One region of the Methylosinus sp. R-45379 genome, then DNA from elsewhere that is predicted to be linked to it. Evidence: predicted binding sites of a transcription regulator. Region 1 holds the regulator's gene; each other region holds the start of a gene.
What was found. The regulator PhoB, encoded in region 1, activates phosphate uptake and scavenging genes when phosphate is short. The targets are predictions, from matches to a motif close to TGTCATNNANCTGTCAT.

Region 1 (2,198 bases):
TCGGTGACGATCAGCGGCGCCGATCGGTTGATGGACGATTCCCGCGAGAGCCTCGCCGAGCGCATATGGGCCGAGGCAGCCGCCGCCACGGGCCTGCCGGTGGAGCTGCCGCAATGGCAGATCGTCAAGGAAAAGCGCGCCACTTTCGCCGCGACGCCGGCGCAGCAGCTGCGCCGCCCCGGCGCTGTGACGGGGTGGCGCAATCTCTTCCTCGCCGGCGATTGGACTGCGACCGGCCTTCCGGCGACGATTGAAGGCGCGATAAGGTCGGGCTATCGCGCGGCGGAGCTGGCGGGGCGTTCATAGGTCGAGCCCGCCGCCGCCGTCATCGCGAGGAGCGTAGCGACGATGCGATCCAGGGGCCGCCCCACGGCTCTGGATTGCTTCGCTGCGCTCGCAATGACGATGGGCAGAGGGAGCGCGTGCAGACAAAAGCGAGCCTGAAGGCTCGCGATCCAAAGCGCCCCCTGGACCGCGAGCCTTCAGGCTCGCATCGCCCCTCAATTCCTCCCGAAGGTCTCGTCGAAGGAATAGCCGGTGCCGCGCACGGTGCGGATCGGGTCCTTCTCGCGGCCGCGGATGATCGCCTTGCGCAGACGGCCGACATGCACGTCGACGGTGCGCTCGTCGATCTCCGCCGAGAGCCCCCACACGCTGTCGAGCAATTGCGCGCGCGAGAAGACGCGGCCGGGTTTTTCCATCAGATATTCCAGCAGACGGAACTCCGTCGGGCCGAGATGAATCTCGCGCCCGCCGCGCTTCACGCGGCGCGTCTCGCGGTCGAGGTCTATGTCGCCGGCGACGAGCCGCGTCGCCACGCGCTCCGGCCGCGCGCGGCGCAGCAGCGCATGCACGCGCGCCATCAGCTCCGGCGGCGAGAAGGGCTTCACCACATAATCGTCGGCGCCGATGGAGAGGCCGCGCACGCGCTCATTCTCGTCGCCGCGCGCGGTGAGCATGATGATCGGCATGCTGCGCGTGTCGTCGCGCGCGCGCAGCCGTCGGCAGATCTCGAGGCCGGAGACGCCGGGCAGCATCCAGTCGAGAATAACGAGATCGGGCTGCGATTCGGAGAGACGGATCTCCGCCTCGTCGCCGCGCTCTATATGCTCGACGAGAAAGCCCTCGGCCTCGAGATTATAGCCGAGCAGCAGCGCCAGCGCCGCGTCGTCCTCGACGACGAGTATGCGCGGCGCGCGGTCGTGCGGCGCCTCGCGCGGAGCGGCGACGCGGATTTCATTCATTTCGTAGGCTCATCCGGTTCCGCGCTGGCGGGAAGGCTCGCCGATTTGCCTTTGGGGCGGTCGGTCGGCATCGCCTCGCCAGTGACGAGATAGACGATCGTCTCGGCGACATTGGTGGTGTGATCGCCGATGCGCTCTATGTTCTTCGAGCAGAAGAGCAGATGCGTGCAGAAGGAGATGTTGCGCGGGTCCTCCATCATGAAGGTGAGGAGATCGCGGAACACCGAATCTTCCAGCGCATCGAGCTCGCTGTCGTTGGTCCACACGGCGCGGGCGCGCTCGACATCGCGCTGGGCGTAGGCGTCGAGCACGTCCTTCAGCTGTATGGCGGCGACTTCCGCCATCGTCTTGAGGCCGATGACGGCGCGCGGCACGCGCGCCTCGGAGAGGATCTTCACCGTGCGCTTGGCGATGCTCTTGGCGAGATCGCCGACCCGCTCGAGATCGGCGGCGATGCGCATAGCGGCGATGCATTCGCGCAGATCGATAGCGAGCGGCTGCCGCCGCGCGATGGTGAGGATGGCGTTCTCCTCTATCTCCCGCTGCAGCGCGTCGAGGCGCTGATCGGTGGCGACGACGCGATGGGCGAGCTCAATGTCGAAATTGGCGAGCGCATCCATGGCTTCGGCGAGCATTTTCTCGGCGATGCCTCCCATCTCGGCGATTCTGCGGCCGAGCACTTCGAGGTCGCGGTCATAGGAGCTGACGATATGTTCGCTCATGGTCTCAATGTCCTCGTGCGCGATGCGCGCTCAGCCGAAGCGGCCGGTGATATAGTCCTGCGTCTTCTTGTTCTGCGGCGCGGTGAAGAGATTATTGGTCTCGCCGAATTCGACGAGATCGCCGAGATACATGAAGGCGGTGAAATCGGAGACGCGCGCCGCCTGCTGCATGTTGTGGGTGACGATGGCGATCGTGTAGCGCTCCGACATTTCGTCGATGAGCTCCTCGATC
Region 2 (2,198 bases), on a different contig from region 1:
GCGTCGTCAGCAGGGCGAGGCCGGTCGCCGCCTTGAAAGTGGGGCTGCAGTTGAGCGCCTGCGCCGACGGAACGACGATGTAGCGGTTGTTGAGAATGTCGGTCTCGTCGCGCGAGCCGGTGCCCGGCAGCAGATTGTTCGGATCCTGAGCGGCGGTCGAGTCGTTCGGCTTGTGGAACATGAACGAGCCGCCGAAATGCAGCAGCTTGTCCTCCTCGATGATCGGCGCGTAGGTCGCGCGCGTCGTCAGGTCCCAATACTGATGTCCGGTCGCGGCCGGAGCCTGCGAGGAGTCCTGTCCGAAGCTGGTCGAGAAAACACCGGCCTGCACGCTCCAATGCTTGTCGCCGAGGCCGACCTTGGCGCCGACATGGCGGTCGGGAGCCAGGGCGCCGGGAAGCGCGCGCTCGATGAAGGTGATGTGCTTCGAGGAGGTCAGCGTCTCCATGCTGAACGGCTCGTACTGGCTGCCGATCTGGATGGTGATCGGCTGCTTGGTGATCGACTCCGGCAGCAGCTTATCGCGATAGGCGATGAAGGCGTCGCGAATGCCGGTCACGCCAGTGCCGGTGAAGTCATATTGGAACTTGTAGTACCAGTTCTTATAGGCCTTGCCCTCGACCTCGAGGCGGGCGCGGCGGAAGCCGACATTGCTGCGGGAGCCGGAGGCGGAGGGATAGCTGGTGAAGCCGCCGTCGGCCTGGATGCGGCCGCCGATCTTGAAGTTGAACGCCTGGTCCTCGGTCTCGACGAAGAGGCCGTTCTTGAAGCTGACGAACACCGGCGGCGGAGCATTGCCGCCCGGCGCGGCCTTGGCCGAATTCAGCGCGTTCTTGACCTGATGGGTCGTCTTGGCCTGCTCGTCGAGCTTGTGCTCGAGCCGCTTCAGCTCGGCCTTCAGCGCCTTGATCTCGCTCTGCGTGTCGGCGAGAGCCGCCGTGGGCGCGCCGAACGCGCCGAGGGCGAGGACTGCGACGCCTCCCAGCAGCTTCGAAGGCGTCGCGCCCTTCGCGATCGTCTGGACGTTCGGTACCTGTGTCATGTCAGCCTCTGCCTTGAATTGCTTACCGCTATGGCAGCGCTAGAGGCCTTATGTGACACAATCATCACAAAAGACGGCGGCGCCGAATTGTGACAACGGTTTCTACCTAGGGTGTTGCCCAAATGCCACGGGCGATGGGGCGTGAGGCCGGGCCGCAAGTTCTAGATAAAGCCCCGGATTTATTCGGATCGTCCGATTGTCGCCGGCTTTGCTCGGCGGCCGGTCTCGCCGCCTCGACCGCGCCGCTTCGCGCCGTAATGTCGTTGCGCCTTACAGCGGCCCCACATCCAGATTGTGTCGATTCGGCAACACATACGTGGAAATCCTTAAGTGAAGCCGATTCTGGCCTTGCACAAATGGCCGATCGAAATGTAAGACAATTACATGTGATGTATCCAAAGAACATTTCGCCCCTAGAAGCTCGTCACATGGGCATGGCTGGTGAGAATTTGGGCATCATCTAACGATGAGTAGGCAAACGGTGCAATCGTCGTGCGCCTTGCGTGTGTGGTTCGGACCCGGGAGACTTGTCGTCGATGCGAGATATTCATTAGATCACATGAATATCCCGTCCGGCGAACAAATGTCCGAGCCGCTCACGCAAAACGCCGAGCGCAGGGGGCTAGGATGAGAGAACAGGAAATCGGGTCGAAAATGGCGCGGCGGCTCTCGGGCGGCGTGGCGCTCGCCGCCTTCTGCGGGATGGTGGGCGCTCCGGCCTCGGCGCTGGCGGATACGGCGAGCGAGATCAAGGCGCTGAAGGAGCAGCTCAAGCGTCTCGAGGCCAAGGTCGCCGATCAGGCCAAGACCAATGTCCAGGTCAAGAATGCGTTGAATTCCGCCAGGACCCTGCCCGGGCTCGTCGCCCCGCCGCCGGTGTTCGTCAGCTTCAAGAACGGCCTCTTCGTCGAGACGGAGGACAAAGCGTTCAACTTCAAGATCGGCGGCCGCATTCAGGCCGACGGCGGCTTCTCGAGCTCTGCCGACACCATGTCGCGCAGCAATGTCGGCTTCCGCCGCGCGCAGATCTGGGTCGAAGGCAAGGCCTATAAGAACTGGTTCTATCGGTTCCAATACGACTTCACCAACACAGGCGTGGCGGGCATACGCGACGCCTTCATCGCCTATCGCCAGAAGCTGATGCCGGAAGGAATCA
Region 3 (2,198 bases), on a different contig from region 1:
TCCGTTGCATTCGACGTCTCGGCGTCGGCGCCGCCGAAGGCTTTTTTCACAGCTGCGATGACAGAAGGAAGGTCGAGAGGCGCAACAGTATTATTCGAAAGATAGGAAGAGAGTATCTGCGCGACGAGCGCTTTGTCTTCGGCTTCGGACATGGCCTTTCCCTCCTCGGTCGAATCTTTTTCTATTGGAGCCGATATCGAATTCGAAGGCAATCAGCGACTTCCCTCGGCGACAGATTCGGCTCGAGTAACAAGCTCAATTTCGATGATATAGGCCGCAGAACGTCGAATTGAAATAGAAAGCCCGCCGAATATCGGCGCGGCGAGGCTAGGCAAGGAACGAGACGTCGCGTGACCGACAAAAAATTTCGCCCGATGCGATTTTCGTCATCGGGCGGCGGAATGGATCGAGCGTAGGGTGGATCAGAATGGTGGGCGCGACAGGGATTGAACCTGTGACCCCTACGATGTCAACGTAGTGCTCTCCCGCTGAGCTACGCGCCCCCGGCGCCGTTCGGATGCTTGCTCCGTCCGGCGCGAGTGAAGCCCGTATAATGGCAGTCGGGCCGAGGCGCAAGCGCCCTTCGACAGTTTCCACGCCCTGTCGCAAAACCCCGGCCCCAGCGTCCCCAAGCGTTAAGATTTCCTTCCGCGAACAGCGGCTTTGGGCGAAATAATTCATTGGCCCGCGACGTCTTCGCCCCTTGCAGGCCTTGGAATTCATGTCACACTGGCGTCGTCCTTCTGTCATCAACCAAAGGAGGCGCCGTATGTCGCTACAGACCCATCTCGTCGAGCTCGAACGCCGCCATCAGGCGCTCAAGAAAGAGATCGATCAGGTTCAGCACCATCCCCGATACGACGATTCGAAGCTCCACGAATTGAAGCGCAAGAAGCTTCAGCTCAAGGACGAGATCAACAAGCTGCGGCAAGGCGTCAGCCTGCACTGAACAGCTTGCGAAAGCGGTCTAGCGTCGAGGCGGAGAGATGCTCTCCGCCTTTTTTGTCGCATAGGGCGCCGCAACGCTCGCTTCGGCCCGCGCGGGCGCCCGGCTTGCTTCGGGGCGTCTCTGGTCGCAGAATCTTCTGCCAAAGCGAGAGCCGAGAACCCCATGCCCCCTTCCCCGCGCTATCGCGCCGAGACCCTCCACGCCACGCTCGGCGACGGCTTCTTCGACCGTGTCGAGCCCGCCCGCTTTCCGCAGCATATTCTGCGCTATCGCAATCAGCGCTGGGCGGCGCGCGTCGGTCTGGATACGCTGACGGAAGAGGAATGGATCGCCCATCTCGGCCGTTTCGAGCCCCTGCCCGGCGGCTTTCCGCAGCCGCTGGCGCTGCGCTATCACGGCCATCAGTTCCGCACCTACAATCCGGACATTGGCGACGGCCGCGGCTTTCTGTTCACGCAATTGCGCGACGCCGCGGACGGCCGACTGCTCGATCTCGGCACAAAAGGCTCCGGTCGCACGCCCTGGTCGCGCCAGGGCGACGGCAAGCTCACGTTGAAAGGCGGCATGCGCGAGATTCTCGCCACGGAGATGCTGGAGGCGCAGGGCGTCGACACCTCCAAGAGCTTCAGCCTGATCGAGACCGGCGAGCCGCTCTATCGCGGCGACGAGCCGTCGCCGACGCGCTCCAGCGTGCTGGTGCGGCTCTCCCATTCCCATATTCGGATCGGCACGTTTCAGCGCCTCGCCCATCTCGACGACCAGGAAGCGCTCGGACGGCTCATCGACTATTGCGTCGCCAATTATTTTCCCGAGCTGGCCGGCAAGCCGTCGGAAAGCCGCGCCGGCGCTTTTCTCGAGCGCGTCGGCGCGCGCGTGGCGCGGCTCGGCGCGCGCTATATGGCCGCGGGCTTCGTCCATGGCGTGCTCAACTCGGACAATATCAACGTCACCGGCGAGAGCTTCGACTATGGGCCGTGGCGCTTCGCGCCGCGCTATGATCCGCAATTCACAGCGGCCTATTTCGACGACAGTGGGCTCTATTCCTTCGGCCGCCAGCCGGGCGCGCTCGGCTGGAATCTCACCCGCCTCGCCGAGACCATTCTGCCGCATGTCGGGCTGCAGCGCGCCGAGCAGATTCTCGGCGGCTATCAGGCCGTCCTCCAGCGCGAGTTCCAGCTCGCTCTGCTCGATCGCTTCGGCCTGCTGCCGGCGGACGATCCCGAGCAGGACGCCGCTCTCGCCAAAGGAT
Region 4 (2,198 bases), on a different contig from region 1:
CACGCTCGCTCTGCTGAAGACGGGGCAGGATTACGCCGCGCCGCTGCGCATCGTCGAGACGGTGGTGGCGGTGAACGATTCCCGCAAGCGCGCCATGGCCCGCAAGGTGATCTCGGCGCTCGGCGGCTCGGTGCGCGGCAAGAAGATCGGCTTGCTCGGCCTCGCCTTCAAGCCCAACACTGACGATATGCGCGACGCGCCTTCGCTCGCCATAGTGGCCTCTCTCGCCGGCGACGGCGCCAAGGTCTACGCCTATGATCCCGAGAGCATGGGCCAGGCGAAGCCGCTGATGCCGGAAGTGACCTTCTGCGAGGATCCTTATCAGACGGCGGAAGGCGCCGATGCGCTGGTCATCGTCACCGAATGGGACGCGTTCCGCGCGCTCGATCTCGATCGCGTCAAGACGCTGCTGAAGACGCCCGTGATCGTCGATCTGCGCAACATCTATCGCGCCGCCGACATTCGCAAACGCGGCTTCACCTATCTGAGCGTCGGTCGGGCGTAAGGAATAAAAAAAGCGCCGTCATTCCCGGCGGGCCTGAGCCCGGCCGGGAATGCGGGGCCGCCGCGTAAAACGATCGCTCAACCGCGCCCCTGCTCCGCGACGAGGGCGAGCGAGGTGAGCGCGGAGAGACGCGGCGGCGCCTCGCGCCGCAGCTCCAGCGCCGCGCTGCGCGCATTTTCCGCCGATTGGAACAGACGCCCCTCCAATGGGCGGAATGACTGTTTCGCCGCATAGAAGCGATAGCCCTTGGCGTCGCGGGCGATCACGCCGACGGCTTCCTCGCCGAGCTCGATGATATAGGCGTCGGACATTTTTTCGGCCTCCTTCTCAGCGGCGCGCGGCCCCTCACGACCACTTTGGGCGCGCGGCGCGTCGCTTTGCGAGCCTATAGGCTCTAGCGAATTGTTCGTTATGTCAAATAGAATGTTCTTTTAACAGAACCGCGACGAGAGAACGAACGCATCGCCAGATCGCCGCGCGGCGAAGAATTTCTGCTCCCGGCCCGTAGAGCCCGCGTCGTCACACGCTTGTCGTGCGCAATTGTTGAATATTCACGCCTTTCGTTGCGAGGAGAAAGTTATGACATCCGTTGCCTCGAGCGTCGATCTGCGTGAAAGCGCCGACGCTCATAGTCCGAAGCCGAAGCTCGATCACAAGCTCGACATACGTGCGCTTCTCATCTTCCTCGCGGTCATCGCGCTCGGCCTCGCCTTCACGGCGTGGAGCATCTACAAGGATATTCTGGAGTCCGGCGCGCCGGTCACCAATTATCTTCCCTTCATCATGCTCGGCGTGGCGCTGCTCATCGCGCTCGGCTTCGAGTTCGTGAACGGCTTCCACGACACGGCCAACGCCGTGGCGACGGTCATCTACACCCATTCCATGCCGGCGCCGGTGGCCGTGGTGTGGTCGGGCTTCTTCAACTTCCTCGGCGTGCTGTTCTCCACGGGCGCGGTCGCCTTCGGCATCGTGTCGCTGCTGCCGGTGGAGCTCATTCTGCAAGTGGGCTCGCAGGCCGGCTTCGCCATGGTGTTCGCGCTGCTCATCGCCGCGATCGTGTGGAACCTCGGCACCTGGTGGCTCGGCCTGCCGGCCTCCTCCTCGCACACGCTGATCGGCTCCATCATCGGCGTCGGCGTCGCCAACGCCCTCATGCGCGGCCGCGACGGAACCTCCGGCGTCGATTGGGGCAAGGCCACCGATATCGGCTATTCGCTGCTGCTGTCGCCGCTCTTCGGCTTCGGCGCCGCGGCGCTGCTGCTGCTGGTGATGAAGTTCCTCGTCCGCAAGCCGGAGCTCTACACCGAGCCCAAGGGCCAGGCGGCGCCGCCGTGGTGGATTCGCGGCCTGCTGATCCTCACCTGCACGGGCGTCTCCTTCGCGCATGGCTCCAATGACGGCCAGAAGGGCATGGGCCTCATCATGCTGATCCTCATCGGCACGGTGCCCACCTCCTATGCGCTCAATCGCGCGCTTCCGGCGAGCCATCTCGCGAGCTTCTCGCAAGCCTCGCATGCGGCGTCCAAGGTCGTGGAGACGAAGGCCGCGGGCTATAACGTCCTCGGCGATCCGCGCCCGGCAGTGACGAATTACGTCGCTCAGCATCAGATCAACGAGGGAACCTATCCGTCGCTCGCCGTGCTGATCCGCGACATCTCGCATCAGATCGAGAGCTATGGCTCGATCGCGAAAA

Region 2: a site for PhoB is predicted at 1,095-1,111, ahead of A1351_RS02675 (OprO/OprP family phosphate-selective porin). Genes of this name have one in related genera too.
Region 3: a site for PhoB is predicted at 734-750, ahead of A1351_RS11140 (YdcH family protein). Genes of this name have one in related genera too.
Region 4: a site for PhoB is predicted at 1,023-1,039, ahead of A1351_RS18070 (inorganic phosphate transporter). Genes of this name have one in related genera too.

Annotation. Positions count from the first base shown of each region.
Region 1 covers NZ_LUUM01000309.1:90,388-92,585, forward strand. The annotation lists gene hpnE (hydroxysqualene dehydroxylase HpnE) at 1-306, shown strand, start outside; gene phoB (phosphate regulon transcriptional regulator PhoB) at 501-1,244, opposite strand; gene phoU (phosphate signaling complex protein PhoU) at 1,241-1,966, opposite strand; gene pstB (phosphate ABC transporter ATP-binding protein PstB) at 1,997-2,198, opposite strand, start outside.
Region 2 covers NZ_LUUM01000046.1:31,055-33,252, forward strand. The annotation lists gene A1351_RS02675 (OprO/OprP family phosphate-selective porin) at 1-1,042, opposite strand, end outside; gene A1351_RS02680 (OprO/OprP family phosphate-selective porin) at 1,670-2,198, shown strand, end outside.
Region 3 covers NZ_LUUM01000246.1:41,779-43,976, forward strand. The annotation lists gene A1351_RS11130 (MucR family transcriptional regulator) at 1-152, opposite strand, end outside; tRNA gene A1351_RS11135 (tRNA-Val) at 429-503, opposite strand; gene A1351_RS11140 (YdcH family protein) at 770-949, shown strand; gene A1351_RS11145 (protein adenylyltransferase SelO) at 1,112-2,198, shown strand, end outside.
Region 4 covers NZ_LUUM01000276.1:21,827-24,024, reverse strand. The annotation lists gene A1351_RS18080 (UDP-glucose/GDP-mannose dehydrogenase family protein) at 1-505, shown strand, start outside; gene A1351_RS18075 (hypothetical protein) at 583-816, opposite strand; gene A1351_RS18070 (inorganic phosphate transporter) at 1,085-2,198, shown strand, end outside.